DNA from 3 places in the Morganella sp. BCCO 40_0007 genome. Region 3 is predicted to be linked to each of the others. Evidence: predicted binding sites of a transcription regulator. Region 3 holds the regulator's gene; each other region holds the start of a gene.
What was found. The regulator sigma-54, encoded in region 3, starts transcription at its own class of promoters, with help from an activator protein. The targets are predictions, from matches to a motif close to GTTGGCACANNTTTCGCTNT.
Positions count from the first base shown of each region.

Region 1: a site for sigma-54 is predicted at 1,632-1,651, ahead of norV (anaerobic nitric oxide reductase flavorubredoxin). Genes of this name have one in related genera too.
Region 2: a site for sigma-54 is predicted at 3,956-3,975, ahead of glnA (glutamate--ammonia ligase). Genes of this name have one in related genera too.

Region 1 is NZ_JAVBIN010000003.1:103,581-114,112, forward strand. Features, by position in the region: gene norW (NADH:flavorubredoxin reductase NorW) at 1-91, opposite strand, end outside; gene norV (anaerobic nitric oxide reductase flavorubredoxin) at 88-1,590, opposite strand; gene norR (nitric oxide reductase transcriptional regulator NorR) at 1,789-3,312, shown strand; gene R5268_RS04785 (TonB-dependent receptor family protein) at 3,422-5,461, shown strand; gene R5268_RS04790 (Crp/Fnr family transcriptional regulator) at 5,517-6,233, opposite strand; gene R5268_RS04795 (ABC transporter substrate-binding protein) at 6,330-7,412, shown strand; gene R5268_RS04800 (FecCD family ABC transporter permease) at 7,412-8,431, shown strand; gene R5268_RS04805 (ABC transporter ATP-binding protein) at 8,428-9,168, shown strand; gene R5268_RS04810 (cupin domain-containing protein) at 9,207-9,554, shown strand; gene R5268_RS04815 (class I SAM-dependent methyltransferase) at 9,558-10,328, shown strand; gene R5268_RS04820 (ATP-grasp domain-containing protein) at 10,466-10,532, shown strand, end outside.
Region 2 is NZ_JAVBIN010000004.1:81,025-91,556, reverse strand. Features, by position in the region: gene glnG (nitrogen regulation protein NR(I)) at 1-1,232, opposite strand, end outside; gene glnL (nitrogen regulation protein NR(II)) at 1,251-2,300, opposite strand; gene glnA (glutamate--ammonia ligase) at 2,454-3,863, opposite strand; gene typA (ribosome-dependent GTPase TypA) at 4,426-6,246, shown strand; gene yihX (glucose-1-phosphatase) at 6,468-7,085, shown strand; gene dtd (D-aminoacyl-tRNA deacylase) at 7,119-7,556, shown strand; gene fabY (fatty acid biosynthesis protein FabY) at 7,607-8,524, shown strand; gene R5268_RS06155 (hypothetical protein) at 8,760-10,520, opposite strand.
Region 3 is NZ_JAVBIN010000001.1:300,926-311,457, reverse strand. Features, by position in the region: gene R5268_RS01310 (calcium/sodium antiporter) at 1-301, shown strand, start outside; gene kdsD (arabinose-5-phosphate isomerase KdsD) at 353-1,321, shown strand; gene kdsC (3-deoxy-manno-octulosonate-8-phosphatase KdsC) at 1,331-1,894, shown strand; gene lptC (LPS export ABC transporter periplasmic protein LptC) at 1,935-2,516, shown strand; gene lptA (lipopolysaccharide ABC transporter substrate-binding protein LptA) at 2,497-3,033, shown strand; gene lptB (LPS export ABC transporter ATP-binding protein) at 3,040-3,765, shown strand; gene rpoN (RNA polymerase factor sigma-54) at 3,790-5,226, shown strand; gene hpf (ribosome hibernation promoting factor) at 5,250-5,537, shown strand; gene ptsN (PTS IIA-like nitrogen regulatory protein PtsN) at 5,656-6,123, shown strand; gene rapZ (RNase adapter RapZ) at 6,196-7,047, shown strand; gene npr (PTS phosphocarrier protein NPr) at 7,051-7,323, shown strand; gene rnk (nucleoside diphosphate kinase regulator) at 7,517-7,927, shown strand; gene R5268_RS01250 (hypothetical protein) at 8,036-8,164, shown strand; gene pmbA (metalloprotease PmbA) at 8,233-9,573, opposite strand; gene yjgA (ribosome biogenesis factor YjgA) at 9,746-10,294, shown strand; gene R5268_RS01235 (barstar family protein) at 10,308-10,532, opposite strand, start outside.

The DNA of each region.
Region 1 (10,532 bases), on a different contig from region 3:
TCAGCGGTACCTCTGTATCGGTTTTACGGATATTTTTTACCAGCTGGCGGGCAGCAAAGCCCCCGCCGATAATCACAATACCTGCACTCATACCGCCTCCGTTGCCAGGATATCAAACACGTCTTTGCCGAGAGAGCATTCCGGACACAGGAAATTATCCGGCACGCAAGACCACGGCGTACCCGGTGCCACATCCTGCATCGGCTCACCTTTTTCCGGATCATAAATCCACTGGCATACGCTGCACTGCATGCACGGTCCCAAATCCTGCGAAGTTACATTAGTGACACTGTCACATGGTTTTACTTCTTCTGTTTCAGCTGCAATTGCTGCCGGTGGCGGTGTGACCGCTTGTGGTGCCGGTGCCGCCGGTCTGCTGACAGCCGGTAATATCCCGGTGGCCCACTGGCGCGCCAGGTCGCGTCCGTACTGACGGCACTCTTCCAGTGTATTCAGATCAGGGCGCCATTTTGCTTTCATCGACATGGTGGTTTCAAAACCGGCATCCATCAGCCGGGTCTGCACACGGTCAACCGCACCGCCATTCCAGCCGTAACTGCCGAAAGCGGCTGCTTTTTTATTGCGGAACCGCAGACCGGTTAATTCTTCCAGCATGGCTGCAATTTTCGGCATCATGACATTATTCATCGTGGATGAGCCCACCAGCGCTCCTTTTGAACGGAAAACACTGGTGATAATGTCATTCTTGTCGCTGCGGGCAACGTTAAAGATTTTCACCGCCACATCCGGGTCCGCTTCATTAATACCCTGAGCAATCGCATCCGCCATCATGCGGGTGTTGTTGGACATGGTGTCGTAGAAAATGGTAATACGATCTTCCTGATAATCTGCCGCCCATTTCAGATACCACTCCACGATTTGGGTCGGATTATCACGCCAGACCACGCCGTGTGACGTCGCAATCATATCCACCGGCAGCCCGAAGCCGAGGATTTCAGTAATTTTCGGTGTCACCAGACGGCTGAACGGCGTCAGAATGTTGGCATAGTAACGCTGGCACTGTTCAAACAGCTCGGTCTGATCCACTTCGTCATTAAACAGGCGTTCATCACAATAGTGCTGACCAAACGCATCATTACTGAACAGGATGGCATCACCGGTCAGGTAAGTCATCATGCTGTCCGGCCAGTGCAGCATCGGGGTTTCAACAAAGATCAGTTGCTTGCCGTTGCCGATATCCAGCGTATCCCCCGTTTTTACCACATTAAAATTCCATTCAGGATGATGATGATGACCGTTAATGGAATCAATGGCATTTTCAGTACAGTAGATCGGCGTATCCGGAATCGCCGCCATCAGCTCGGTTAATGCCCCGGCGTGATCTTCCTCCGCATGGTTAATCACAATGTAATCAATATCGTTCAGGTCGATTTGTGTCTGTAAATGCTGCACAAACTCACGGCTGAATTTGTGGTCAACCGTATCAATCAGGACATTTTTTCCTTCGCGGATCAGATAGCTGTTATAACTGCTGCCGAGCAGGGTTTTATATTCTGTTCCGTGGAAGTCGCGTACTTCCCAGTCACGTTGTCCGACCCAATGCACATTATTTTTTACATGAATAGCCATTTGATATTTACCTTCTGTTTTTATGCTTCGTTACAGAGAGATAATCAATTTGCGTGCCAACTTTTACTTCGTTGTTTTATAAGGATTTTAAATTTCAGCGCAAAAAATACATGTCAAAATGACTATGCAATTGACTGTCAATATGACATTGTACTGTCTTAATGACATTGCATTGCCATCACGACAGCGGAGGACAGCATGGGATTTTCAGTCGACGTACTCACCGGCATTGCTATTGCCTTACAGCGGGATATCGGCCATCAGGATCGCTTTCAGCGCCTGGTGTCCACACTGCGCCGGGTGCTGAATTGTGATGCGGCCGCACTGCTGCGCTATGAATCACATCAGTTTATTCCGCTGGCGATTGACGGGCTGTCGCCGGATGTTCTCGGCCGTCGTTTCCGGCTGGAAGCGCATCCCCGGCTGGAAGCAATTGCCCGCGCCGGGGATATTGTCCGTTTTCCGGCTGACAGCCACCTGCCCGACCCTTATGACGGGCTGATCCCGGATCATGTCCATCTGAAAGTTCATGCCTGCGCCGGTCTGCCGCTGTTTGCCGGACAAAATCTTATCGGCGCCCTGACACTCGACAGCCTCGCACCGGATCAGTTTGATACGTTCAGTGATGAGGAATTGCGGCTGATTGCCGCCCTGACCGCCGGGGCGCTCAATAATGCCCTGCTGATAGGTCAGCTTGAGGCTCAGCAACTGGCTTTCAGTTCCTCCGCCGGGCTGGCGGCCGGTAAAACCGGCGGGCAAACCGATATTATCGGCCTGTCGCCCTGCATGATGCAGTTAAAGAAAGAGATAGCTATTGTGGCCGGTGCTGATATGAATGTGCTGGTCAGCGGTGAAACCGGCACCGGTAAAGAGCTGGTGGTGCAGTCCATTCACGAATTATCCGCCCGCCGTGATCACCCTTTGGTTTATCTTAACTGTGCGGCCCTGCCGGAAACCGTCGCGGAAAGTGAGCTGTTCGGTCATGTCAAAGGCGCATTTACCGGGGCTATCAGCAACCGCAGCGGGAAATTTGAAATGGCGGATAACGGTACGCTGTTTCTGGATGAAATCGGTGAGTTATCACCAGCCTTACAAGCCAAACTGCTGCGGGTATTACAGTACGGTGATATCCAGCGGGTTGGCGATGACCGGCCGCTGCGGGTGAATGTCCGCGTGCTGGCGGCGACTAACCGGGATTTGCGGGCTGAAGTCGCGGCCGGTCATTTCCGGGCTGACCTCTTTCACCGGCTCAGTATCTTCCCGTTACAGGTACCGCCGCTGCGGGAACGTCATGAAGACATTCTGCTGCTGACCGGCTATTTCTGCGAACGCTACCGTCAGACATTCGGTCTGCCGCAGGTGGTAATAAGCCCCGCGTTACGCCTGGCGCTGCTGCACTACCACTGGCCGGGCAATGTGCGGGAGCTGGAACATGCCGTGCACCGCGCCATTGTTCTGGCACGGGCCACCGGCAGCAGTGATGAGCTGCTGTTGCAGCCTCATCATTTTTCACCGGAGGAAACCGCAGAACCGGCTGCCAGCCATCAGCTTCCCGCTGAAGAAGCCGATCAGGATCTGCGCAGTGCCACCGATACCTTTCAGGCGGGACTCATCCGCACAGCCCTTGCCCGCAGTGACGGCAGCTGGGCAGCGGCAGCCCGCAGTCTCGGGATTGATGCCGGAAATCTGCACCGGCTGGCAAAACGTCTGGGGCTGAAATAATCCACGGACGGGACTTTTTGACAAATGTCATAGGGTCAGCCGCATTTTCTGCACTATGTTATGCCCTCAAATGAAAATGATAACCATTCTATTTAAGAGGTCAGGGATAATGCAGAACAGACTCACCCGCCGCAGGCTGACACACTGCCTCGCGCTCTCACTCACTGCCGGTGTCACCGCTGCGGCTGCGGCACCCGCACCGGACACCATTGTTGTCACCGCCGGAAAACAAAGCCGTCTCGCACCGGATGCCGCTCAGGAACGAGAGAAACTGGAAAATGTCGCGGGCGGCACCAACCTGATTATGGTCGAAAAAGATACCCGCCTGGCCACACTGCATGATGCGCTGGATTATCAGCCCGGTGTACTGGTACAGAATTTCTTCGGTGGTATCGACCAGCCGCGTCTGAATATCCGCGGCTCCGGGGTACAAAGCGCGCCGCTGGCACGCGGTATTTTACTGATGCAGGACGGATTGCCGGTCACCGATGCTGACGGCAGTTTCCATATCAGCACTCTGGAAATGCGGGATGCACGGATGATCAGCGTCCGGCGTGGTGCAAACAGCCTTAATCCGCAGAGTAACAGCCTGGGCGGTGAGCTGGATCTGATCTCCTATACCGGCCGCGACGAAGGCGGACGTTTACGCTATGAATACGGGTCGCATGGCCGTGAGGGCCTGCAAACCGCATTCGGCGGCGTATCGGATGACGGCCGTTTTGACGGGCGTATCAATTTCACTTACGACCATTTCGACGGTTATCGTAAACATTCCTCATCACAACGCAAAACGGTACGCGGTAACTTTGGTTATACCGGCGATAACTTTGAAAACCGCACTTCTCTGAACTGGACAGATCTGCGTTTTGATGTCGCAGGCCCGGTTTCCGAAGCGGTGCTCGACAGTGATCCGACTGAAGTTTACCCGATGGTCTGGCTGCGCGACCCGCACCGTAATGTGGAGCAGTTCCGTGCGGCCAACCGTTCTGACTGGCAGATTGATAATCAGCGCATCAGTGCCGGTGTCTGGTATATCCGCACCCATGATAATTTCACTACCCCTGCCTATTACCGTTTCAGTCAGAGCCACAGCGAAGGGATGCAACTGAGCTGGCAGATGGAAACCGAACCGGTTTCCTGGCGGACAGCACTGGCAGCCGATCATATGAGTCTGGAAACTGATCTGATGCAGAACCGGCGCGGCACACCGATGGACAAAACGCCAATCGGGAAATTTGACGGCAAAGCAGACAATATCTATGCCTCTGCCGGTGCCGGTATTCATCTGACACCGGATCTGACACTGAATCTGGATCTCAAAGCCACACATGCCCGGCGTGATACGGAAAAACGGAACAGTTCCGTTTCACTGGATCAGAGCTGGACATTCTGGACACCGAAAGCCGGTGTTATCTGGCGTCCGGCGGATAATCAGCGCTGGTTTGCCAACGTCAGCGCCAGTCAGGAACCTGCGACGTTCCATGAAATTATTAACTCCTCAGACGGTCGCCTGACAAAACTGGACCCGCAGAAAGGCGTCACTTTCGAAATCGGCGGCGATGGTGATTTTACTGAACAACTGAAATGGAATGTGGCGCTCTACCGCAGTTTCATTAAGGATGAATACATCACAACCTATGATTCAGAAGGTAATATTACCGGGGTCTTTAACTATGCCGCCAAAACCCGCCATCAGGGGCTGGAAGCCGGTATTAACGGCGTGATCCCGGCAGGTCCGGGTGATGTGGAATATAAACTGGCCTGGACCTGGAATGATTTCCGCTTTATGGGCGGTGAGTATAACGGCAATTATATCGCCGGCATTCCGCGTAATATTGTCTCGGCGGAAGTACTGTACCGAATCGGCGACTGGCGTTTCGGCCCGAATATTCACTGGGCACCAACCGATATGGCTGTCGATCACGAAAACCACCTCGATATTCAGAAACGCAAACACTATGCCGTGCTCGGTCTGCGGGGCACTTACCAGCCTGCGGATAACTGGTCACTCTATATGTCGGTGGATAACCTGACCAACGAGCACTACGCCACCACGTCAGTGGCGAACCGTTCGGTTACAGCCAAAGACAGTACGCTGTTCCCGGGGATGGGATTCAGTGTCAACGGCGGTATTACGTATAATTTCTGATCACATAATATAAAAAATCCCCGCCCGGAAATCCGGACGGGGATTTTTTTATTTCTCAGAACGGGCGCTGCGCCGGGATCGCCAGTTCCGCCAGATAGGATTCATTGGTGATCCGCACCGCGTCTTTATCAATCCCGATAAACGCTTTCTGCCGCCAGCCGGAAAACAGACGGCTGAGTGTTTCATAGCGGACGCCTAATTTTGCGGCCAGCTGCCCGCGCGATAACGGCAGCACCACACAATCCGATTGCTGACACCGTTTCAGATCCAGCAGATAGGCGGCCAGCCGCTGCTCCGCTGAGCTGGAGGTCAGCCAGTCGATATGGTTGATATTTTCATACAGCTTCAGGCTGAACCGTGACAATAACTGCGCCATAATGGCCGGACAGGCATGACACAGACGTAAAATCGCCTGTTTATCCAGCATCAGCGCGCTGCTGTCAGCTCTTGCACGCAGGCTCATCGGGAAGCGGTTATGCGGCATAAAGACCGCGGCAATCGCCACCAGCTCACCCGTCGTAAACATACCGAACACTTTTTCCTCACCCGACCAGGTATGGCGGAAAACATCAATCTGCCCGCTGATGATCAGCGGACAGGCTTTTACCGTTTCACCCTCACGGCTGATCAGCTCCCCCGCCGCAAACTGACGATACGTACTGTCTGCCAGAACCAGCGCCAGAGCATCCTCCTCTGCCGCCTGAAATAACGGGCATGACCGGAGGATCGCCATTTGCTGTGCGGGGGCAAGGGTCTTTTTGACAAATGTCATAGGGTTTTCCTCTCAGTGCAGCCAGAATAAATGCAATTATAAATGATAACCAATCGCATTATCAATTTAATCATAAAATAAAAGGCGAATAACCTTATGATTAGTAATAGATTTGCATTACTCCCGGCGCTGATTTTTACCTGCACAACAGCAGCTTATGCCACAAAAGGTGCCGTACATTTCACCGATATGTCACAGCAGAAAATTGAACTGCCCGCCCCGGCAGAACGGATTGTGGTGATCCCCATTCCGGCTGCATCCATGCTGGTCAGTGTTGACGAAAGCAGTAAACGGCTCGCCGGTATGCATCCGTTTGCCGGTGTCGCAGCCCGCGACGGCATGCTCAGTGTGATGTTTCCGGATGTACTCTCCGTACGCAGTGATATGGTGGGAAATGATTTTGCCCCGAATATTGAAGCGCTGCTCTCCGTTAATCCGGATCTGGTCTGGCAGTGGGGACACAGGGGCGATGACATTATCACGCCGATGCGCAACGCCGGTCTGACGGTCGCCACGCTGGATTACGGCAAAGAAGCCTATACACAGGAATGGTTAACCCTGATGGGGAAAACCCTCGGCAAAGAAACCAAAACAGACGGACTGATCGCCTGGCGCAAACAGGTGATCAATCAGCTGGAAAACAGCGTTGCTGCCATTCCGGAAGACAAACAGCCGCGAGTGCTCTATCTGTCCCATTTTAAACAAAGCATTCAGACTTTCGGTGCCACCTCTCATAACAATGCCGATTTTGCACTCGCCGGTGGTGTCAGTCTCAACCGTGATCTGACCGGGCCGCGCACCCTGAATATCGAACAGATTCTGGTGTGGGACCCGGACATTATCCTGCTGGGAAATTTTGAGGCCGGACTGGCTCCCGCTGATATTTATAATAACCCGATGCTCAGTGATGTGACTGCGGTAAAAAACAAACGTGTCTATAAACTGCCGATCGGCGGTTTTATCTGGGATGCGCCGAATCAGGAAACACCGCTGTACTGGCAGTGGCTGTCTCAGATTTTCCATCCGGAAACAGCATCGTTTCCGCTGCGGGAAGAGATCCGCAAACGCTATCTGCAACTCTACGGTTACTCCCTCACTGACGCAGAAACAGACCGTATTCTGCAACTCGACCTGAACCGGGATGGCCGTGATTACCTGACACTGATGGGACGTCCGTGATGCGAAACGTTCGTTTGCAGTGGTGCCTGCTGTCTGCCCTGTTATTGCTGACCATACTGCTTGCTCTGTGTGCCGGACGCTATGCGGTTTCTGTTACAGCCGTTTTGCAGATCCTGGCGGATACCCTGTCCGGACGCAGTCCGTCTGCGGAGTACAGCCGCACGGCTGAAAACGTGGTGCTGTATGTCCGTTTACCGCGCATTCTGATTGCCGGACTGGCCGGTGCCGGGCTCGCCGTTGCCGGTGCCGCCTTACAGGGCATCTTCCGCAACCCGCTGGTCGGGCCGCAGATTATCGGCGTTTCATCCGGTGCGGCACTGGGCGGCGCGCTGGCTCTGCTGCTTTTTTCCTCCCTGTTTATCACCATCAGTTTTGCCTTTCTCGGCGGCCTGCTGGCCATTGTGCTGGTCTTTCTGCTGGGACTGAACCGGCACGGCAGCAGTCTGCTGATGCTGATCCTCGCGGGCGTTATTATTAATGCTTTTTTTGCCGCACTGATCTCGCTGATCACCTATTTTGCTGATCCGAATAATACCCTGCAAACCATCGTCTTCTGGCTGATGGGAAGTTTTGCCACCGCGACCTATCTGAAAGTCAGTGTATTGCTGCCGGTGGTCATCATTGCAGGCGGGATTATTTTTGCTCTGCGCTTCCGCATCAATGTGCTGTCGCTCGGCGAAGAAAATGCTCAGGCGCTGGGACTGCCGGTCACCGCAACCCGCTGGACTATACTTATCTGTGTGACGCTTATCACCAGTGCCACCGTTGCTGTTTCCGGCACCATCGGCTGGGTCGGGCTGATTATCCCGCATATCGCGCGGTTAATCAGCGGACATGACCATCGCGTCCTTTTGCCCGCCAGTGCCCTGACCGGCGCGATTTATCTGATCGCGGTCGATACCCTGGCGCGCAGTATGACCAGTGCGGAAATTCCGCTGAGTGTTATCACCGCACTGATCGGGGCCCCTGTTTTCGCCCTGCTCATTCACTCCATGAATAAAAAGGTGGCCGACCTGTGATCCATGTTAATCAGCTCAGTTACCACACCGGCAAACGCCCGTTATTTGACGGACTCACGTTCCGTCAGCCACCGGGAAGCATCGCCGCGGTTCTCGGCCCGAACGGCCGCGGGAAAACAACGCTGCTGCGTCTGCTGCTCAATCTTCAGAAAGGGGCAAAGGGTGATGTACAGCTCAATGCTCCGGCCGCTTATGTCCCGCAGCTCAGCGGTGCACTGTTTAATTATTCTGTCCGTACGATGGTCAGCCTCGGCCGCATCCGCCATCTCCCCTGGTATGCGTCCCCCTCCCGGCGTGACCATGACATCACAGAGCAGGCGATGGCCGACCTCGGATTAACCCGGTTTGCGGACACCTCATTTAACCTGCTCAGCGGTGGTGAAAAGCAGATGGTGATGATTGCTCGCGCCCTGGCCGGTGAACCGGAAATTCTGATTCTGGATGAACCGACTTCCGCACTGGATCTGGCTAACCAGGACACCGTTCTCTCCGTTCTGAAAATGCTGGCCGCAGAGCGCGGTAAAACTATCTTATTTACCAGTCATTACCCGCAGCATGCCCTGCATATTGCGGATTATTCATTGTTACTGTTTGACGGTACACAAGCACAGTTTGGCCGGACATCCGCACTGCTGACTGAAGAGAATCTGGGAACGCTGTATCAGCTTCCGGTTTCCGTTGTGCCGGTTAACCACCGGCAGCGGCAGACCTGCGGGGTTATCCCCCTGTTCCGCTGAACCTATTTATTACCTGATTAACCATAAGGATACACATTATGAGCAATAACACGATTACCCCGGCAGAAGCATTAGTGATCGCAGACCTGGTGAACTACACCGAACAGGGTATTTCCAGCCGGGTTCTCGCCAAAAACGGCGGCGGCAATATCACTCTGTTTGCCTTTGATAAAGGTCAGGCGCTCTCTGAACACAGCGCCCCGTTTGATGCCATTGTGATGATTGCGGAAGGCTCACTGATCCTGACCATTGCCGGAAAACCGGTAACAGCAAAACCCGGAGATATTGTCCGCATGCCGGCCAATATCCCTCATGCCGTGGATGCGCCGGAGCGGGCAAAAATGCTGCTGGTGATGTTACGTGAACCGGAAAATAAACAGGACTGAATGATGGAAAGCACACATACCGGCCATGAAGCCGGACACAAATTTCTGGCACGTCTGGGTAAAAAACGTCTGCGTCCGGGAGGCCGTACTGCCACCGAATGGCTGCTGACACACAGCGGATTGCAGGCGGACAGCCGTGTCCTGGAGATCGCCTGTAATATGGGTACCACCGCGATTGAAATCGCACAGCGTTTTCAGTGTCATATTACCGGTATTGATATGGATAAACAGGCACTTGCCAATGCGCGGAAAAATATCCTCGCTAACGGTTTATCCCATCTCGTTACAGTACAGGAAGCGGATGCCTCAAAGCTGCCGTTCCCGGATAATCATTTTGATGTGGTGATCAATGAAGCCATGCTGACCATGTATGCGGATAAAGCCAAAGCCCGTCTGTTACAGGAATATCTGCGGGTGCTGAAACCCGGCGGACGACTGCTGACCCACGATATTGCGCTGACAGAACGCCGGGAGGATGAGTGTGTCACACAGGATATGCAGGCTGCCATTCATGTCAAAGCACAACCGATGCTGAGTGATGACTGGCTGGCGCTGTTCCTCAATGCCGGTTTCCGTGATGTGATCCGTTCTGAAGGCGCGATGACACTGATGACCCCCAAAGGCATGCTGCACGATGAGGGTCTTTCCGGCACCCTGAAAATTATCCGTAACGCCCTGAAAAAAGAGAACCGCCCGCAGTTTTTACAGATGTTCCGCCATTTCCGGCAGAACCGCGACAGACTGCGGTATATTGCGGTTGTCAGTACAAAATAATAAGCAGTGAATAATGTCGTGAAAAATGCACCGGATATCGATTATCCGGTGCATTTTTATCTGTTTCAGGGGAAAAGAATTGCTGACGTAATGAAAAATTCTGTCCTGTTACTGAGTTTTATATTCAGAGGAATGATATGCAAATTATTTATCCGGGATACTACACCGGCAACTATCAGCCGGATGATACCTTTGCAGAGGAAT
Region 2 (10,532 bases), on a different contig from region 3:
TGTTTATCCCAGTTGCCGGCAGCCGGGCCATAACTGTTTTCATAACAGATTTGCTCTCCGGCAGCGGTCATTGTCAGGTCAGCAGGCAGATCCTGCGGCAGCACTTCCTGAGTGGCGGACATCACGGTCAGCCAGCGGCAGACGTTTTCCAGCTGGCGGACGTTACCGGACCACCGTAGCTGCATCAGTAATTTTTCCGTATCCGGATGCAGTGTTTTCGCTTCGGTTCCCAGCTCTTTTGCTGTTTTTTGCAGAAAATGACGTGTCAGACGCGGAATATCCCCCGGCCGTTCCCGCAGCGGCGGTAACTGTATGCGGATAACATTCAGGCGGTGAAACAGATCTTCGCGGAATTTACCTTCTGTTACCAGCCGTTCCAGATCCTGGTGAGTCGCGGCAATAATCCGGACATCCACTTTCACCGGTGCATAACCGCCGACACGGTAAAACTGGCCTTCTGCCAGCACGCGCAGCAGCCGGGTCTGAATATCGAGCGGCATATCACCGATTTCATCGAGAAACAGCGAGCCGCCGTCAGCCTGCTCAAAACGCCCCTGACGTACCTGTAAGGCACCGGTAAACGCCCCTTTTTCATGGCCGAAGAGTTCTGATTCAATCAGGTCTTTCGGGATCGCTGCCATATTGAGAGCAATAAACGGCGCGTCCGCACGCGGGCTGTGGTGGTGCAGAGCGTGAGCCACCAGCTCTTTCCCGGTCCCGGATTCACCGTTAATCAGCACACTGATGGAGGAGCGGGATAACCGGCCTATCACCCGGTACACTTCCTGCATTGCCGGGGATTCCCCGATAATGCCGGAAACCGGATCAGCAGTGACTTCCTGCCGTACCGGCAGATGCTGTTCCCGGTAATGTTCCAGAGCACGGGCGACCAGCGTGACGGCATCATCAATATCAAAGGGTTTCGGCAGATAATCAAACGCACCCTGCTGGTACGCATTTACCGCGGCATCCAGGTCGGAATGGGCGGTCATGATAATTACCGGCAGCAGGGGGTTATGCTGTTTGACCGCCGCCAGCAGGGACAATCCGTCCATGCCCGGCATCCGGATATCGGAGATCAGCACGTCCGGCTGCCCGCTGTTCAGCGCCGCCAGGGCATTTTCAGCACTGTCAAAACAGAGACAGGTATAACCGGCGCTGTTCAGTGCCCGTTCAAGCACCCAGCGGATCGCGCTGTCATCATCAACGACCCAGATTTTTCCCGGCTGCATATGACCTCCTCAACAGGCTTACTGACGGATTGGCAGATAAAGTGAAAATAAGGTATGACCCGGCCAGCTGCTGAATTCAATTTTGCCGTTATGCTGATCGATCAGATTACGGGCAATGGATAAACCCAGCCCGGAGCCGCCTTCACGGCCGCTGACCATCGGGTAAAACAGGGTATCCAGGATATGCGGCGGAATTCCCGGGCCGTTGTCTTCAATATCAATTCTGGCTGCCAGCCGGTAGCGCTCGCCGTGCAGCATCACCTGGAATGCAGTGCGGGTACGCAGAATAATCGTGCCCCCTGAGGCGTGCAGGGCTTCCAGGGCATTACGCATAATATTGAGGATAACCTGTTCGATCTGGTCGGGATAATGCGATAACTCCGGCAAACTGGGATCATAATCTTTGACCAGCGTGATATTGTCCGGCTTTTCCAGGTTGATAAGCTGAAAGACCCGCTCCGCCACATGGTGAATGCTCTGCATACTTTTCCGGCCCGGATGCTGGGGGCCAAGAAGGCGATCAACCAGCGCCCGCAGGCGATCAGCCTGTTCGATAATAACCTGTGTGTATTCCTGAAGTGACGGGTCCGGTAACGCGCGGGATAACAGCTGTGCGGCACCGCGCAGTCCGCCGAGCGGATTTTTGATTTCGTGAGCCAGTCCGCGCACCAGATCACGGGCAGCGGCCTGTTGCGCCTGCTGTAACTGTTCCTGGGTAATGCGCCGGTGACTGTCGAGAGGGGTCAGTTCCAGCAGAATAAAATTCCCGGATACCGGCTGTGCACTCAGGGACAGTGCATGCATCTGATTATTTACCACCAGGGTCACATCGTTGTCAGTAAAACTGTGGCCTTCTGCCAGTGCGGACTGAAAGGCAGCGGTATCGAGGGAAAGGTAACTGTATAAAATAGGGAGCGGTGTGCCGGTGAGTTTACGGGCACTCTGGGCGAATAACTGCATAGCCGACTGATTGGCGTAGCGGATAATCAGGTCATTATCCAGCAGCAGGACACAGTTAATCAGTGAATCAAGGAGTTGTTCCGCCTGCGGTCTGTTATCCGGGTTCATTGTCATCCACCTCTTTGCACCAATTTGGTGCATTGTAGCGTATTTACCCCGCAGGAGAAAAGGACCCGCCCAACGGCGGGTCAAGTGCTTCACGGCAACAAAATAAACCGGAACCTGTCACTCTGTGTGCCTCATTCTGAGGCACAATCAGAATCACACGCTGTAATACATATCAAATTCAACCGGATGCGGAGTCATATTCAGGCGCTGAACATCAGCACGCAGCAGGTCGATATAGGTGTTAATCGCATCTTCGGTAAATACACCGCCACGGGTTAAGAATTCGTGGTCAGCAGCCAGTGCATCCAGTGCATCACCGAGAGATGGTGCGACTGTCGGGATTTCTTTTGCTTCTTCCGGCGGCAGGTCATACAGGTTTTTGTCCATTGCATCACCCGGATGAATTTTATTGATGATGCCATCCAGACCGGCCATCAGCTGTGCGGCAAAGGCCAGGTACGGGTTAGCTGCCGGGTCCGGGAAGCGGACTTCAATACGGCGGGCTTTCGCGCTGGACACAATCGGAATACGGATTGAAGCCGAACGGTTACGCGCAGAGTATGCCAGCATCACCGGTGCTTCATAGCCCGGCACCAGACGCTTGTAAGAGTTGGTGGTCGGGTTGGTAAAGGCATTCAGGGCACGGGCGTGTTTGATGATCCCGCCGATGTAATAGAGCGCCATTTCTGACAGACCGGCATATTTATCCCCGGAGAACAGGTTAACGCCGTCTTTTGACAGAGACATATGGCAGTGCATACCGGAGCCGTTATCGCCGATCAGCGGTTTTGGCATAAAGGTTGCGGTTTTACCGTAGCGGTGCGCCACATTCTGCACCACGTATTTGTACATCTGGGTTTCATCCGCTTTCAGTGTCATGGTATTGAAGCGGGTGGCGATTTCGTTCTGGCCGGCAGTACCGACTTCATGGTGATGCGCTTCAACGACCAGGCCCATCTCTTCCATAACCAGGCACATTTCAGAACGCAGATCCTGTGAGGAATCGACCGGCGGCAGCGGGAAGTAACCACCTTTCACACGCGGACGGTGACCCTTGTTGCCTTCCGGATAGACAGTACCGGTGTTCCAGGCCGCTTCGATATCATTGATATGATAGTAAGCGCCGGAGATATCCGCACCGAAACGGATGTCATCAAACAGGAAAAACTCAGGTTCAGGCCCGAACAGGACGGTATCCGCAATACCGCTGGTGCGCAGGAAATCTTCGGCACGTTTGGCGATAGAGCGCGGGTCGCGGTCATAACCCTGCATGGTGTTCGGCTCTAAGACATCACAGCGCAGAACCAGTGTCGGGACTTCAAAGAACGGGTCGATCAGGGCGGATTCCGCGATCGGCATCAGTACCATGTCGGATTCGTTGATGCCTTTCCAGCCGGCCATTGAGGAACCGTCAAACATTTTTCCGTCTTCGAAGAAATCTTCATCTACCTGATGAGCAGGGATCGATACATGCTGTTCCTTGCCTTTGGTATCGGTAAAGCGTAAGTCCACGAATTTAACGTTGTGCTCTTCCATCATGGTCAATACATGTTCAACAGACATATTCAGATCTCCTGGTTTGGGATGTTCCGTCAATCCTCTGGTGGTCACCCGGAGGGACACTGATTGCGGTTCTCACATTGCTTGATAAATATAAAGCGAAAAGCGTGCCAACTTTTTTAAAAGGGGGTAAACCGCGTTACTGCAGCGTATTACTCAAATAAGGATAGCGGAAATGCCGTAAATTGCACCATATTGGTGCGTTTCTGATTCTGTCTGTGAGATGGTAGTGCACCAATGTGGTGCAATCAGGCCGGCCCGCTTGTTTCCCGGCCGCAAACGCAAAAAAAGTATCTCTTTTATCCTGAATAGGTTTATGATATGCCCCTCTGAATTCGTCGCTGAGCGTGGTATGCGCCGCTGATTTTGTAAAAAAATGGCAGGATGGATTTTATCTCTATGTTTTATAATCATTTATTTTTTAAGTGAGATGTATCACACTTCTTTCACTTGCCTCAGAGAACGTGTAAAATACCACCAAACATCTACACCATAGATGGGCGTTGTTGAAAAGAATGCTATCTGTGACGTAATTCCCATCCATTAACGAAAACGGTACAAGTCTTTGTCTATCGAGAAATTAAGAAATATTGCCATCATCGCTCACGTTGACCATGGCAAGACCACGCTGGTCGATAAATTATTACAGCAGTCCGGTACGTTTGATGAGCGTTCAAAACCGGAAGAGCGTGTAATGGACTCCGGCGATCTGGAAAGAGAGCGCGGCATTACTATTCTGGCAAAAAATACCGCGATTACGTGGAACGACTATCACATCAACATCGTTGACACCCCGGGGCACGCCGATTTCGGTGGTGAAGTAGAACGTGTGATGTCCATGGTTGACAGCGTACTGCTGCTGGTGGATGCGATGGACGGTCCTATGCCGCAGACCCGCTTTGTAACGCAGAAAGCGTTTGCAAACGGCCTGAAACCAATCGTTGTTATCAACAAAATTGACCGTCCGGGTGCACGTCCTGACTGGGTTATCGACCAGGTGTTTGACCTGTTTGACAACCTCGGCGCAACCGACGAGCAGCTCGACTTCCCGATCATTTACGCATCTGCGCTGAATGGTATCGCGGGTACCGATTATAACGATATGGCGGATGACATGACCCCGCTGTACGAAGCGATCGTGAAATATGTTGAGCCGCCTCAGGTTGACCTCGACGGCCCGTTCCAGATGCAGATCTCCCAGCTCGATTACAACAACTATTTAGGTGTTATCGGGATTGGCCGCATCAAGCGCGGTAAAGTCAAACCAAACCAGCAGGTAACTATTATTGATGCGGAAGGTAAAACCCGTAACGCTAAAATCGGTAAAGTGCTGAGCCATTTAGGTCTGGATCGTATCGAATCTGAAATCGCGGAAGCCGGTGATATCATCGCACTGACCGGTCTGGGCGAACTGAATATCTCCGATACTATCTGTGACACCGGTTGTGTTGAAGCATTAACACCACTGGCCGTTGATGAACCAACCGTCAGCATGTATTTCTGCGTTAACACCTCTCCGTTCTGCGGAAAAGAAGGGAAATACGTGACTTCCCGTCAGATCCTTGACCGCCTGAAGAAAGAACTGGTTCACAACGTGGCACTGCGTGTTGAAGAAACTGAAGACCCGGATGCATTCCGTGTATCAGGCCGTGGTGAGCTGCACTTATCTGTTCTGATCGAAAACATGCGCCGTGAAGGTTTTGAGCTGGCGGTATCCCGTCCGCGCGTTATCTTCCGTACTATCGATGGCCGTAAACAAGAGCCGTTCGAGCAGGTGACTCTGGATATCGAAGAGCAGCATCAGGGTGACGTTATGCGCGCACTCGGTGAGCGTAAAGGCGAACTGAGTAACATGATGCCGGATGGTAAAGGCCGCGTACGCCTGGATTACAGCATCCCGAGCCGTGGTCTGATCGGTTTCCGTACTGAATTCATGACCATGACTTCCGGTACCGGTTTACTGTATGCCACATTCAGTCACTATGATGATGTTAAACAGGGTGAAATCGGCCGCCGTCAGAACGGTGTGATGATTTCCAACGGCCAGGGTAAAGCAGTTGCTTATGCACTGTACAGCCTGCAGGATCGCGGTAAGCTGTTTGTCGGTCACGGTACTGAAGTGTATGAAGGCCAGCTGATCGGTATTCACTCACGTTCAAACGACCTGACAGTTAACTGCCTGACCGGTAAGAAACTGACCAACATGCGTGCGTCCGGTACAGATGAAGCGACCACACTGACTCCGTTTATCGAGAAAACCCTGGAACAGGCGTTAGAATTTATCGATGACGACGAATTAGTGGAAGTTACGCCGAAGTCTATCCGTCTGCGTAAACGCCACCTGACTGAAAACGACCGCAAACGCGCACACCGCAGCAAAGATTAATCTCTGCCGGTTGTTTTGATTCATGCCACTCAGGGCGCCTCCGGGCGCCCTGAGCTTTTTCTGTCTGCCGTTACATACCGGTCACAGACTGATAACTGCACTGAAATATGGGCGGCGATCGCAGTCCCGGATATTTTTTCTCACCGAAAACGGTTTTCACTCTGTTCAGGAAGAGAGTCTGCGGGTAGAGTAAAAATAATTCATCAACCCGGAGGGATGGTATGCTTTATATCTTTGACATGGGTAATGTCATTATTGATATTGATTTTAAACGTGTTTTATCAGTCTGGAGTAATCTGAGCGGCAAGCCGCTGTCTGAACTGAGCAGTGATTTTATTCACGGCGAAACCTTTAAACAGCATGAATGCGGCAAAATTTCCGATGTTGAATTTGCCGAAGCCATTAATGATGAGCTGGGAATGTCGCTGAGTTTCGATGAGTTTGCCGAAGGCTGGCAGGCTATCTTTATCTCTGTCCGCCCTGAAGTGATTGATATCATGAACAGGCTGCGTGAGCAGGGGCACCGCGTGGTGGTACTCTCTAACACCAATCGTCTGCATCAGGATTACTGGCCGCAGCACTATCCGGAAATCGCCGCTTCCGCCGATTTTCTGTATCTTTCCCAGGATCTGGGGCTGCGCAAGCCGGACCCGGATATTTATCAGTATGTGCTTGAAACCGAAGAGTTTGAACCGCAGGACGTCGTGTTCTTCGATGATGTCCGTGAGAACGTGGATGCGGCAACGGAACTCGGTATCAAAGGCGTGTTTGTTACTGATCGCGATACTGTCTCCCGTTATTTTGCAGAATATGATTTTTCCGCAGAAGTGACTGAATAATTCAGATTTGATTGTTTTTTAAACGGATATGACATGATTGCATTAATACAGCGTGTGACCCGCGCGGATGTCCGGATCGCCGGGGAAGTTGCCGGTGAAATCGGTCCCGGATTACTGGTTCTGCTGGGTGTTGAGCGGGATGATGACGAACAGAAATCGAAACGCCTCAGTGAGAAAGTGATGGGTTACCGCATTTTCAGTGATGCGGACGGAAAAATGAACCTGAATGTGGCGCAGTCCGGCGGTCAGCTGCTGGTGGTGTCACAATTTACGTTAGCAGCAGAAACACAAAAAGGAATGCGCCCGGGATTTTCAAACGGCGCGGCACCGGAAAAAGCCAATGCCTTATATGAGCACTTTGTGGCACAGTGCCGGGCAGCAGGAATGGTGACGGAAACAGGCCGGTTTGCGGCAGACATGCAGGTCAGTCTGACAAACGATGGTCCGGTCACTTTCTGGCTGCAGGTATGATACAACAGTCTCAGGCCGGTCACCGGTTACCACTGACAGGAGAAAGTGCAATGTATCATTTACGGGTACCCAAAACCGATCAGGAGCTGGAAAGCTATTTTCATTTCCGCTGGGCGATGCTGCGCAAACCGCTGAATCAGCCGCAGGGGTCGGAAAAGGACGGCTATGATACCTATGCACATCATCAGATGGTGGTGGATGAAACCGGGCAGCCTGTGGCTGTCGGCCGTTTGTATATCAATGCAGAAAATGAAGGCGCGATCCGCTTTCTGGCTGTTGATCCGCAGATGCAGGGACGCGGGTTCGGAACACTGATTGCACGCGCACTGGAGTCAGTGGCCCGTCAGGAGGGTGTGAAGCGGATTGTGTGCAGTGCCCGTGAGGAAGCGGTCGCATTTTTTGAAAAATCAGGTTTTGAAAACAGAGGACCGATTACAGGCCCGCAAACGACGCCTGTTCGTCATTTTTTTATGATTAAATCCGTTGAAACCCTCGATGCGATTCTGCATCGCCCCGACTGGTGTGCTGAGTTACAGAAAGCATGGTATGAAACCATCCCCCTGAGTGAAAAGATGGGGATTCGTATTACGCAGTATACCGGTCAGAAATTTATGACCACCATGCCGGAAGGCCCGAATCAGAATCTGCATCAGACAATTTTTGCAGGCAGCCAGTTTTCTATGGCGACACTGACCGGCTGGGGACTTATCTGGCTGCTGTTACAGGAAAATTCACTGGACGGCGATATCGTGCTGGTGGATGCCAACATCCGTTACCGCAAAGCAGTGGCAGGCCGGCCGGAGGCGATTGCTTCCCGCGATAAACTCAGCGGTGACCTGGATCGCCTGGCGCGCGGCAGTAAGGCGCGGATTAAGCTGGAAGTGACCGTCGGACAGGGCGATGAGGTCGGGGCGGTCTTTACCGGCACTTATATGGTGTTGCCCGGACAGAAACACAGTGCGGAGTAACGGATAAAACAGCGTCTTACGACGCTGTTGATCGAATTTGTCAGATCCGGGATGCTCTGATAACAGGCAAAACGAAAAGACGCTGTAAACACATCCCTGTGCGCTCGGATCGCGCCATCCATGGCGCTTACGCTTTTCGTTTGCTTGCCTGTTATCATCACGGTACATAACCCGCCATGTTACCGATAAAGAAAAACAGCGCCTTACGGCGCTGTTTCTGTATCAGCAGGTGCTGCTAAATTTCCCCGGTTTCGCTGTTATCCGGGATCACCCGCTGTGCAGGCGGGGCAGAAGGCACCGGCTCTGCGGATACCGGGGCGTTATCCATCTGCCCCTGCGTGATAGCCCGGTTTATCTGATTCCCCTGTTTATCCTGTCCGGAGAGCATACCGCTCAGTGTACTGCGGATATCTTCTGTCCGCAGTTGTCCGTTCAGGTGCAGTGTGTAATTGGCACTGCCGGAGAGCGGAGCAGGCTGCCAGCCCCATTGTGACAGGATCTGGCTGTCAGCTCCGGTAGCCTGTAATGCGAAACGGAAAGGCGCAGTACCGGACGGGGTGACCTGAAACTGCATTTTCAGCAGTCCCTCTCCGGCGGAAGCCGCAAATTGTGTGGTTGCCGCACTGTCCGCCCCGGCGGTCAGTGTCAGATACGGACGGTGCAGTTCGACGCGGTTAAAGGTGGCATTGCCCGCACTGACCGACAGTTCGCCGTCCCATAGTCCCCACTGGCCGGATTTCAGGATCTGCATCGTTTTGATGTAGCCGTTCACATTGGTGAGCTGGAACGGGAAAATCGCTTGTGTATCAATCAGCAGGGCATTGGAGACTTTTATATCCTGTAAGCGGATAGTATCAATCCCCTGCGGGGCCGCTTCCTGCAATGCAGAGAACCACTGTTCCGGGAAGCTGTACAGCAGATTGTCGGTAACACCGCTGGTGATATCGAGTGTCCGGGTGGCGCGGTTCCAGTTCCCGGTAAAACGCAGAATACTCTTGTCATAGCGGCCGGTCAGGCGGTTGACGTCAATCTGATCGCCGCGCAGTTCCAGCGTGCTGATAATGTCAGAAAAATGCTGCCCGCTGAGTGTCAGATCCGCTGCGGCGATATCTGCCTGTCCGTTGTCCGTCTGCCAGCGTCCCTGTTTAAAGGCCAGATTTTTGATCGTGCCTTCCAGATAGTTTACCGCCCACTGATGGCCTTCAAGTTTAATATTGGTGGCAGTGATATTTTTGGCCTGAATATCCGGCAGACTTTCTGTACTGTCTGCCAATTGTGTCAGAGACTGAGGTGTCTGCCAGCGTATGTCATTGAGCAGCAGAGTATCAAGCTGCCACTGACCTTCGGCGCTGCGGCGGCCGGTCGCAGTGATCAGCCCGTTTTCCAGGGTGGCGGTCAGGTTATCAAACGTGAATTGTTTTCCGCTGACCTCACCCTGCGTCAGGATATTTTTCAGCGGCAGGCCGTAGTAATTCAGGCCGTTAGCGGAAAACTGATATTTGCCGTTACCGGTCAGGTCACTACCCTGCGGCTGCCACGGGGTGATACCTCCGGTGACGCCCTCTGCATCAATACTGCGGTTGCCGTCGGTGCGGCGGACATTTGTCTGATTGAGCTGTAACAGCCCGGCACTGACCGGCAGAGTGCCGCTGTCAGCAGCATCAGAAATTTCGATATCCCCTTTCTGCACAATAATGCGGGCAAACCAGCCGGGTTCAGAGAAACTGCGCCAGTCCAGCGTCAGCTCAACATTGGCTGCTTCCAGGGCAAAATCCCCCGATACTGTGCTGATACTGATATCACTGAGTGAAATAAGGGAAGGGGAGGAGAGCGAGTGACTTATCGCAGAAAGTGACACCTTGTAGCGTGTATTGTCACTGATAAGGGCTGAAATCTGTTTTGTGCCCCATGATGTCTGCACCACAAGGGCAGTGGCAACGATAAGAATAATGACCAGTGTTATCAGCCAGAAAACAGCCCGTCCCAACCATTTCATAATGCGCTCCCG
Region 3 (10,532 bases):
CAGTCTGCCGGAGCTCTGCACCACGATTGCGGCAGCTATCAAAGGTGAAAAAGATATCGCGCTGGGTAATCTTATCGGCGCAACACTGTTTAATACCACTGTCGTTGCGGGTATCCCGGCGCTGTTAGCCGCCTCCCCGATGGCAGCAGACCGTTTTATGACCGATTTTGCCGTCATGATCGCGTCCGGTGTGTTATTTATTTTCTTTGCGGCCGGCCGGAACCAGCGGCTGAACCGGCTGAAAGGCATAATTCTGCTCAGTGCATTCACCGCCTGGCTGATAAGTCTTTTTACCGGCTGATAAATGTCAGCCATTAATACACAGACATACACTGAAAGTGAGAACAAACAGATGTCCCGAACTGATTTTCAACTAACAGGTAAACAAGTCCTCCGGATTGAACGTGAAGGCCTGGCGTCACTCGAACAGTATATTAATGATGATTTCGACAAAGCCTGTGAGCTGATATTCCGCTGTGAAGGCAAAGTGATCATTATGGGGATGGGAAAATCCGGTCATATCGGTCACAAAATGGCTGCAACATTTGCCAGCACCGGCACCCCGTCTTTCTTTGTGCATCCGGGTGAAGCCGCACACGGCGACCTGGGAATGGTCACAAAGAAAGATGTGGTGATCGCGATTTCAAACTCCGGTGAATCCTCTGAAATCCAGGCACTTATTCCTGTTATCAAACGTCAGAACATCCCGCTTATCTGCATGACCGGTAACCCGGACAGTACCATGGGGAAAGCGGCGGATATCCATCTGTGTATTAAAGTCCCGCAGGAAGCCTGTCCGCTCGGCCTTGCACCGACCACCAGCACCACCGCCACGCTGGTGATGGGTGATGCGCTGGCAATCGCGTTATTACAGGCCCGCGGTTTTACCGCAGAAGATTTTGCCCTCTCTCATCCGGGCGGTGCACTCGGCCGGAAACTGCTGTTACTGGTTTCTGACCTGATGAATACCGGTGATGATATTCCGCGCGTGCCGAAAACAGCATCACTGCGCGAGGCTCTGGTTGAAATCACCCGTAAAAAACTGGGAATGACGGTTATCTGTGATGACAACATGATCATTCAGGGGATCTTCACCGACGGTGATTTGCGCCGGATTTTCGATGCGGGTACTGATCTCAATAACTGTCAGATTGCCGATGTGATGACGCCGGGCGGAATTCGTATCAAAGCCAATACTCTGGCGGTTGAGGCACTGAATTTAATGCAGTCACGGCATATCACCTCTTTATTAGTCACAGAAGGTGATAAACTGCTGGGCGTACTGCATATGCATGATCTGCTCCAGGCCGGGGTGGTATAAGGACTGACGATGACACAAATTACCACCATTGACACCTGCTATGGCCCGATAGCGCAAACAGTTATGGAAAAAGCCGCTAAAATACGGCTTCTTATCTGTGATGTGGACGGCGTGATGTCTGACGGCCTGATTTATCAGGGCAACAGCGGCGAAGAGCTGAAGGCATTCAATGTCCGTGACGGCTACGGAATCCGCTGCCTGCTGACCTCGGGGATTGAGGTGGCGATAATTACCGGTCGTAAAGCGAAATTACTGGAAGATCGTGCCAATACACTCGGAATTACACATCTTTACCAGGGACAGAGCGATAAGCTTTTGGCGTATCGCGAACTATTAGATAAACTGGCAGTTCACCCCGGCGACGTCGCCTATATCGGCGATGATCTGATTGACTGGCCGGTTATGGCAGAGGTCGGTTTATCCGCCGCAGTAGCGGATGCCCACCCGTTATTGTTACCCAAAGCGGATTATGTTACACAAATTGCAGGCGGCCGGGGGGCGGTCCGCGAATTGTGCGATCTGATTCTGCTGGCACAAGATAAGCTGGATGAGGCAAAAGGCCTGTCCGTCTGAAAAGAATTTCATTGGTTATAGTGGCTTTATCAGGGATCTCATGAGTAAATTTAAGCTTTGGCTGATCATTATCCTGGCGCTTATCGCCCTCGGTCTGCTCGGCTGGAACCTGTCGGTCTCCCGTTCAGGTGACACCGACGGCAGGATCGTGGAAGACGGTACGCCGACGTATAAAACTAAAACGTCCTCAACCCTGGCCTACGAGCCGACAGGGCTGCTGACGTATAAGCTGAATGCGGATGATGTGCAGAACTTTGCTCAGGAAAAAGTAACATGGTTTACTAATCCGGTGCTGACCACCTACGACCCTGATAAAACCGCCACCTGGACGATTCGTTCAAAGCGGGCCAAATTAACCAATGACAGAATGTTATATTTATATGGTGATGTGCAGGTTGACAGCCTGACCACCGATACGCAGCTCAGGCAGATCACCACGGATAACGCCGAAGTCAATCTGATAACCCAGGATGTGAGTTCTGACGATAAAGTCACCATTCTGGGAACAGGACTGCGTTCCGTCGGATTGCAGATGCGGGGTAATTTTCGCAATCGTAATGCGGAACTGATCAAAGATGTGCAGACTTACTATGAGATCCCAAATGAAAGCAAACATCCTTAATACTCTGATTGCAACGGCCATTCTGGCCGTCAGTGTCCCTGCTTTGGCGTTAAAAGAAGATACACAGCAGCCGGTGACGGTAACATCATTAAAACAAGCCCTTGATTTAGAAAAAAATATCACCACATTTACGGATAATGTTGTGGTAAAACAGGGAACGATTGATGTCCGCGCTGATAAAGTGGTTGTCACCCGTCCGGGCGGCGATTCCGGCAAAATGGTGATCGAAGCATTCGGTAATCCGGTGACCTTCTACCAGATGCAGGATAACGGTAAGCCAATCAAAGGACGCGGCAGCAAACTGCGTTATGAAATGGCCAATGAGCTGGTCACGCTGACCGGTAATGCCTATCTGGAACAGCTGGACAGCAATATCACCGGTGACAAAATTACCTATGTGGTGCCGACACAGCAGATGCAGGCATTCAGTGACAAAGGCAAACAGGTGACTACCGTACTGCTGCCGTCACAGATTCAGGAAAAAGGCCCGGCGGCAACCGGCCAGAAAGGTAAGTAACGATTTATGGCAAAATTAATTGCAAGCAAATTAGCCAAAGCCTACAAAGGCCGCAAAGTCGTCGAAGATGTGACACTTGAAGTCAGTTCCGGCGAAATCGTCGGGCTGCTCGGTCCGAACGGTGCCGGGAAAACCACGACGTTCTATATGGTGGTGGGTATTGTTCCCCGTGATGCTGGTGCGATCAGCATTGATGATGAAGATATTTCTCTGCTGCCACTGCACGAACGTGCCCGCAAGGGGATTGGCTATCTGCCGCAGGAAGCCTCCATTTTCCGTCGTCTGACGGTATGGCAGAACCTGATGGCGGTGCTTGAAATCCGTAAAGATCTGAACAATGACGAACGCCGGGACAGGGCAGAAGAGCTGATGGAAGAGTTCCATATCAGTCATCTGCGCGATAACCTGGGCCAGTCACTGTCCGGCGGGGAACGCCGCCGTGTGGAAATTGCCCGCGCACTGGCCGCCAACCCGAAATTCATCCTGCTGGATGAACCGTTTGCCGGTGTTGACCCGATTTCCGTTATTGATATTAAAAAGATTATTCAGCACCTCCGTGATTACGGGCTCGGCGTCCTGATCACTGACCACAACGTCCGCGAAACACTGGATGTCTGTGAACGGGCTTACATTGTCAGCCAAGGTCATATGATCGCCCACGGCAGCCCGGAATCGATTCTGAATAATGAGCAGGTTAAACGTGTTTATTTAGGCGAAGGTTTCCGCCTGTAAAGCCGTAAGGAGCCCGTGTCCGTAATGAAGCAGAGTCTGCAGCTTAAACTCAGCCAGCAACTGGCGATGACGCCACAACTTCAGCAGGCTATCCGTTTGTTGCAGCTTTCCACGCTGGAACTCCAGCAGGAGATCCGCGAAGCGCTGGAATCTAACCCGTTGCTGGAACTTGATGATAACCATCAGGAAATTGACACACCTGCTGAATCTGAAACACAGAAAGAGATGGACAGCGCCGAGGCTCTCGAACAGACTGCCATGCCGGATGATCTGCCGCTGGATGCACAGTGGGAAGAAATCTACACCGCCGGTACACCATCCGGCACCGGCAATGATTACGGCGACGATGAACTGCCGCTCTATCAGGGCGAAACCACTGAAACCTTGCAGGATTATCTGATCTGGCAGGCCCGCCTGACCCCCTTTACTGAAACCGATGCCGCGATTGCCTTCTCAATCATTGATGCGATTGATGAAACAGGCTATCTGACCGTTTCCATTGATGATATCCGTCTCAGTATCGGTGACGATGAAGTCACCACCGAAGATGTCGAAGCGGTCCTCAAGCGTATTCAGCGTTTTGATCCGGTGGGTGTGGGCGCCCGTGACCTGCGGGAATGTCTGATGGTGCAGCTGAAAATTCTGCCGCCGGAAACCCCTAGTCTGAAAGAAGCCCTTGCTATCGCCGATCAGCATCTGGCATTGTTGGGGAACCGGGATTTCCGTACGCTGGGACGGGTAACCAAACTGAAAGAAGAGGCGCTGAAATCCGCCATTGATCTGATTCAGTCGCTGGAACCGCGTCCGGGCCTGGTAGTCAACACCGGAGAATCAGAGTATGTTATTCCTGACGTCCTCGTGAGAAAACACGGCGAACGCTGGACAGTGGAACTTAATTCCGACAGCATTCCCCGCCTGCGGGTCAATAATCACTATGCCGCGATGGGATCGCGGACCCGCAGTGAGAGCGACAGTCAGTTTATCCGCAATAATTTGCAGGAAGCAAAGTGGCTCATTAAAAGTCTGGAAAGCCGGAACGATACGCTGCTCAGAGTCGCGACCTGTATTGTGGAAGAACAGCAGGCCTTCTTTGAACAGGGCGAAGAATATATGAAGCCCATGGTGCTGGCTGATATCGCACTGCGGGTTGAGATGCATGAATCAACGATTTCCCGTGTTACGACGCAGAAATTCCTGCACAGTCCGCGGGGGATCTTTGAACTGAAGTACTTTTTCTCCAGCCACGTCAGTACCGACAGCGGGGGCGAAGCGTCCTCTACCGCTATCCGTGCACTGGTGAAAAAACTGGTTGCCGCCGAGAATCCGGCGAAACCGCTCAGCGACAGTAAACTGACTGACATGCTTGCCGAACAGGGCATTCAGGTGGCCAGACGCACTGTCGCAAAATATCGCGAGTCGTTATCCATCCCGCCCTCAAATCAGCGTAAACAGCTGATTTGATACACATTGAGAAGGAAGACACTATGGAATTACAAATTACCGGCCACAACGTTGAAATTACAGATGCTTTACGTGAGACTGTGACAGCCAGGTGTAAAAAACTGGAGCAGTTTTTCGATAAAATCAACAGCGTTCAGGTGATCCTTAAGGTTGAGAAAGTCAGTAAAATTGCGGAGGCAACGGCTCAGGTAAATGGTGCGGATCTTCACGCCTCAGCGGAAAAAGAGGATATGTACGCGGCAATTGATGAGATGGCAGAAAGACTCGGCCGCCAGCTGTCCAAACACAAAGAAAAACTGAGAAACCGGTAATTTTCTGCACCCGGGTGCATGACTGAATTAACAGTCTGAATTTTCTCAGGAAAAAGAAGTGCTCTGATCCCGGTTACCATGGTGGTTGCCGGGATTCTGATCCTAAGTGAACAATGAAATGAATAACGAAGCAAATTTGTCCCTGAGCGATGTACTGAGTATCAGCTGTACACGCAATAATATTCACTGTACCAGCAAGAAGCGCGCGCTGGAGATTATCAGTGAACTGGCTGCCACCGCGCTGGCGCTGCCGGAAAACACGTTGTTTGAGGCACTCCTTACACGGGAAAAAGTCGGGACAACCGGTATCGGTGGCGGGATTGCCATCCCCCACGGAAAACTGGACAAAAATGAGGCGCAAACCGCCTGCGGTGTATTTTTACATCTGGAACAACCTATCGCGTTCGATGCGATCGACAATCAGAATGTGGATATTCTGTTTGCGTTATTTGTTCCGTCTGATCAGTGTCAGACGCATTTACACACACTGTCGTTAGTGGCCAAAAAACTGGCTGACAAAGCGCTCTGCCGCCGGTTGCGTCAGGCGCAAAGCGATGAAGAGCTGTACAGTATCATCACTGAATGATGATAATAACCGGCTGACGACAACGGATAATGGCGTATTGCCATTGAAAGAGAAACGATAGGGAGTCCCCTCATGGTGCTGATGATAGTCAGCGGCCGCTCTGGTTCGGGTAAATCTGTTGCCCTGCGGGCGCTGGAAGATATGGGTTTCTACTGCGTTGATAACCTGCCGGTCACTCTTCTGCCGGAGCTTGCTGCCACGCTGGCAACACGCGATATCTCTGCCGCAGTGAGTATTGACGTCCGGAATATGCCGGAGTCCCCGGAGGTCTTTGAAGACGCCCTGAGCAGATTACCGGCCGGTTTCTCGCCGCAACTGCTGTTCCTGGATGCGGATCGCAACACCCTGATCCGCCGTTACAGTGATACCCGCCGTCTGCACCCCCTTTCCAGCAAAAATCTCTCACTGGAAAGCGCCATTGACGAGGAGAGCGATCTGCTGGAACCCCTGCGTTCCCGCGCTGATCTGATCATCGATACCTCTGAAATGTCGGTGCACGAACTGGCCGAAATGCTGAGAACCCGTCTGCTCGGTAAACGCGAACGCGAACTGACCATGGTATTCGAGTCTTTCGGGTTTAAACACGGTATTCCTATTGATGCGGATTATGTCTTTGATGTCCGTTTCCTGCCGAACCCGCACTGGGATCCGAAACTGCGTCCGATGACCGGTCTGGATAAGCCGGTGGCCGCGTTCCTTGATCGTCATACCGAAGTGCATAACTTTATTTACCAGACCCGCAGTTATCTGGAACTGTGGCTGCCGATGCTGGAAACCAACAACCGCAGCTACCTGACAGTCGCTATCGGCTGTACCGGCGGGAAACACCGTTCTGTCTATGTGGCGGAACAGCTGGCGGATTACTTCCGTTCACGCGGTAAAAACGTGCAGTCACGTCACCGGACGCTGGAAAAACGGAAATAACCCATGACAATCCGTTGTCAGGTAGAAATCAAAAACCGGCTCGGGCTGCATGCCCGGCCGGCGATGAAACTGTTTGAACTGATCCAGACCTTCCGGTCAACAGTGGTATTTCGTAATAAGCAGAATGAAGAAGCCCGGGCAGACAGTGTGCTTGCGATGCTGATGCTGGATTCCGAACAGGGCAGTTTTATTGAAGTAGAAGCAACAGGGCCTGATGAAAATACCGCCATTGAGGCAATTATTTCCCTTTTTGATTCAGGTTTTGATGAAGATTAGTTATACTAAACGAAATATTTTACTTAAAGAAAACTGATACGCTGTTTCGTTCACGCAGCCCGGCGGTTCGTGATCCTGATCTCTTTCCTTTCGGAGGAGAACAGCCTACTATCAGATTAATTATCAAAATGAGCACCCCCCTCCTTCTGGTGTGGGGGTGTTCTTTTGTATTGGAAATGATTTGGAGTGTGGTATGAAAAAGCCCAATATAATTATTAATGAACTGGACGCAGAGCGTCTGGATATGCTGCTGGAACAGCCGGCTTATGCTGACAGTCCGGTTGCCGAAGCCCTGAATGACGAGTTAGATCGCGCTGAAATCCTGCCGCCGGCAGAAATGCCTGCCACGGTCGTCACGATGAACAGCCGCATCCGCTTTGAGGATTTATCAAGCGGGAAAGAGAGTATCCGTACCCTGGTGTACCCGGCGTCACTGAAAGACAGCGCAGAGCAGTTGTCTGTGATGGCACCGCTGGGAGCTGCGTTACTCGGGCTTTCCGTCGGCGATGAGATTTCATGGGAACTGCCGAACGGTGAAGCAACGCGCGTAAAAGTATCAGAAATTATCTATCAGCCTGAAGCTGCCGGTGAATTACACCGTTAATCCGCTTTAAGCCTGCTCTGCGTCCGTTTCAGGTAATCTGCGGGCGCAGCTTCCATTTTCCCTTCTTTTTCTGCATGATGGCTTATCTTTTCTCTTTCCGGAGCCACTATGTCAACATTCAGTCTGCTGCACATTCTTGCCTTTTCCCCGTTAACTGACTCCCCGCTGCCGATGGTGCTTAATTTCGAAAATCAGTTATTTATGCTCACAAAGGGCCTGATAATGCTGATGATGTAGTGCTGTGTTTCTTTCCGGCATAAAAAAACCCCGGCATAAAAGTCAGGGTTTTTCATGCAGAAAAACGATTACTGCCCCGCAATACTCATTTCCGGCAGCCAGACAGAGCCGCACTGAATATTGCTGCGGGTTTCAATATCGTCGCCGGTGGCGATTATATTGGCCCACATGTCTTTCAGGTTGCCGGCAATCGTGATTTCACTGACCGGATACTGAATCTCGCCGTTTTCCACCCAGAAACCGGAAGCGCCGCGTGAGTAATCGCCGGTAATACCGCTGACACCCTGTCCCATCAGTTCTGTAACCACCAGACCGGTGCCCATCTCTCTGAGCATGTCGTCAAAACCCAGTCCCTGACCGGCAATGTGCCAGTTGTGAATACCGCCTGCGTGACCGGTGCTTTTCAGGCCCAGTTTGCGGGCGGCATAGGTGGTCATCAGCCAGTTATTCAGGACGCCGTTTTCGATAATCAGGCGATCCTCTGTGCGGACGCCCTCACTGTCAAACGGCGTCGAGGCCAGGCCGCCGATCACATGCGGCAGTTCGCGGATAGTCAGCCAGTCCGGCAGGATCTGTTTGCCGAGGCTGTCGAGCAGGAAAGTGGATTTGCGGTATACGGACGTGCCGCTGATCGCGCCGACCAGATGCCCGAACAAACCGGTTGCCACTTCCGGCGCAAAAATTACCGGCGCTTTCTGTGTCGCCAGTTTTCGCGGTGCGAGGCGGGACAATGTCCGGCGGGCACACTCTTCACCCACCCACTGTGCAGATTTCAGGTCATCCAGCTTACGTGCGATGGTATACGCGTAGTCACGCTCCATATCGCCGTTTTCTTCCGCGATCACACAGGCGGACATCGAGTGACGGCTGCTGCAGTAGCTTTGCAGCATACCGAGTGTGTTACCGAAGACACGGATGCCGTAATGGCTGTTAAAGCTGCCGCCTTCCGTATTGGTGATACGCGTATCGGCGCTCAGTGCCGCTTTTTCCGCATTGGCGGCGTAGTCGATCGCCTGGTCTGCGCTCACTTCAGACGGATAAAACAGTTGCAGATCCGGTGCCTCAAAGGCCAGCAAATCGCGATCTGCCGGGCCGGAACACGGATCTTCAGATGTATATTTCGCAATGTCGATCGCGGCCTGTACGGTACGGGCAATCGCCTCGTCGCTTAAATCAGTGGAAGATGCGCTGCCTTTGCGCTGGTTATGATACACCGTGATCCCCAGCGCACCGTCACTGTTAAACTCAACGTTCTCCACCTCACCCATCCGGGTGCTCACACTCATCCCGGTGGTCCGGCTGACAGCAACTTCGGCGCTGTCACACCCTTTCTGTGCAATACTCAGTGCCTGCGAAACCGCTTGTTCCAGGCGCGTACGCTGCGCCATAATCTGAGAAGTGATATTCATCAATCAGGTTCCAATTCAATAAATTAAGGGGCCGTCAGCTAATCAGACAGCTGAATAGGTGTTATCCGGCCTTTTCCCCGGTTACAATACGCAATAATCAAATGTTAACACTCACAAACACAGAGATCATCCGGCACCCGCCGCTCTGTGTTTCGCCACAGGAAATACTATTATGGCAAAGCAGCCTGAAGACTGGTTTGAAGAACCCGATGCACTTCCTCAGGAGGAAGAGGATGACGAGATAATCTGGGTCAGCAAAAGCGAAATTAAACGCGATGCGGAAGCCCTGAAAAAACTCGGCGCTGAACTGGTTGCACTGAGCAAGACCCAGCTGGAACGTATTCCGCTGGATGAACAGCTGCTCGACGCCATCCTGCTTGCACAAAAAATCAAGCGTGAAGGCCTGCGCCGTCAGTTACAGCTCATCGGTAAAATGCTGCGGGCCCGTGACCCGGAGCCGATTACCACGGCACTCGACAAACTGAAAAACCGCCATAATCAGCAGGTTGTCCTGCTGCATAAACTCGAAGATCTGCGCGAACGCCTGGTTACCGGCGATGACGCGGTAGCGGAAGAAGCGGTTGCACTGTTCCCGCACCTTGATCGTCAGCAGCTGCGCGCACTTATCCGCAATGCGAAAAAAGAGCGCGAAGGCAATAAACCACCAAAAGCTTACCGCCAGCTGTTCCAGTATCTGAAAGAACTGGCAGAAAGCGCTTAATCCGCCGTCATGGTCAGGGGGCCAGCACCAGCTGAATATCCCCCGGCCACTCTTCCTCCGCATCCCGGCAGGTACTGATAATGGCTGAAAACAGCCGCCGCTGCCGTGCGGTAATATGTTCAAACGCCAGTATCACCGGCAGATCAATCCCGCCTGTCAGCATATCCCATAACGCATCCGTATTACGGCCGAAGCAGGTCAGCTGAAATTTATCACTGAATTGCTGATAAAAATCGTC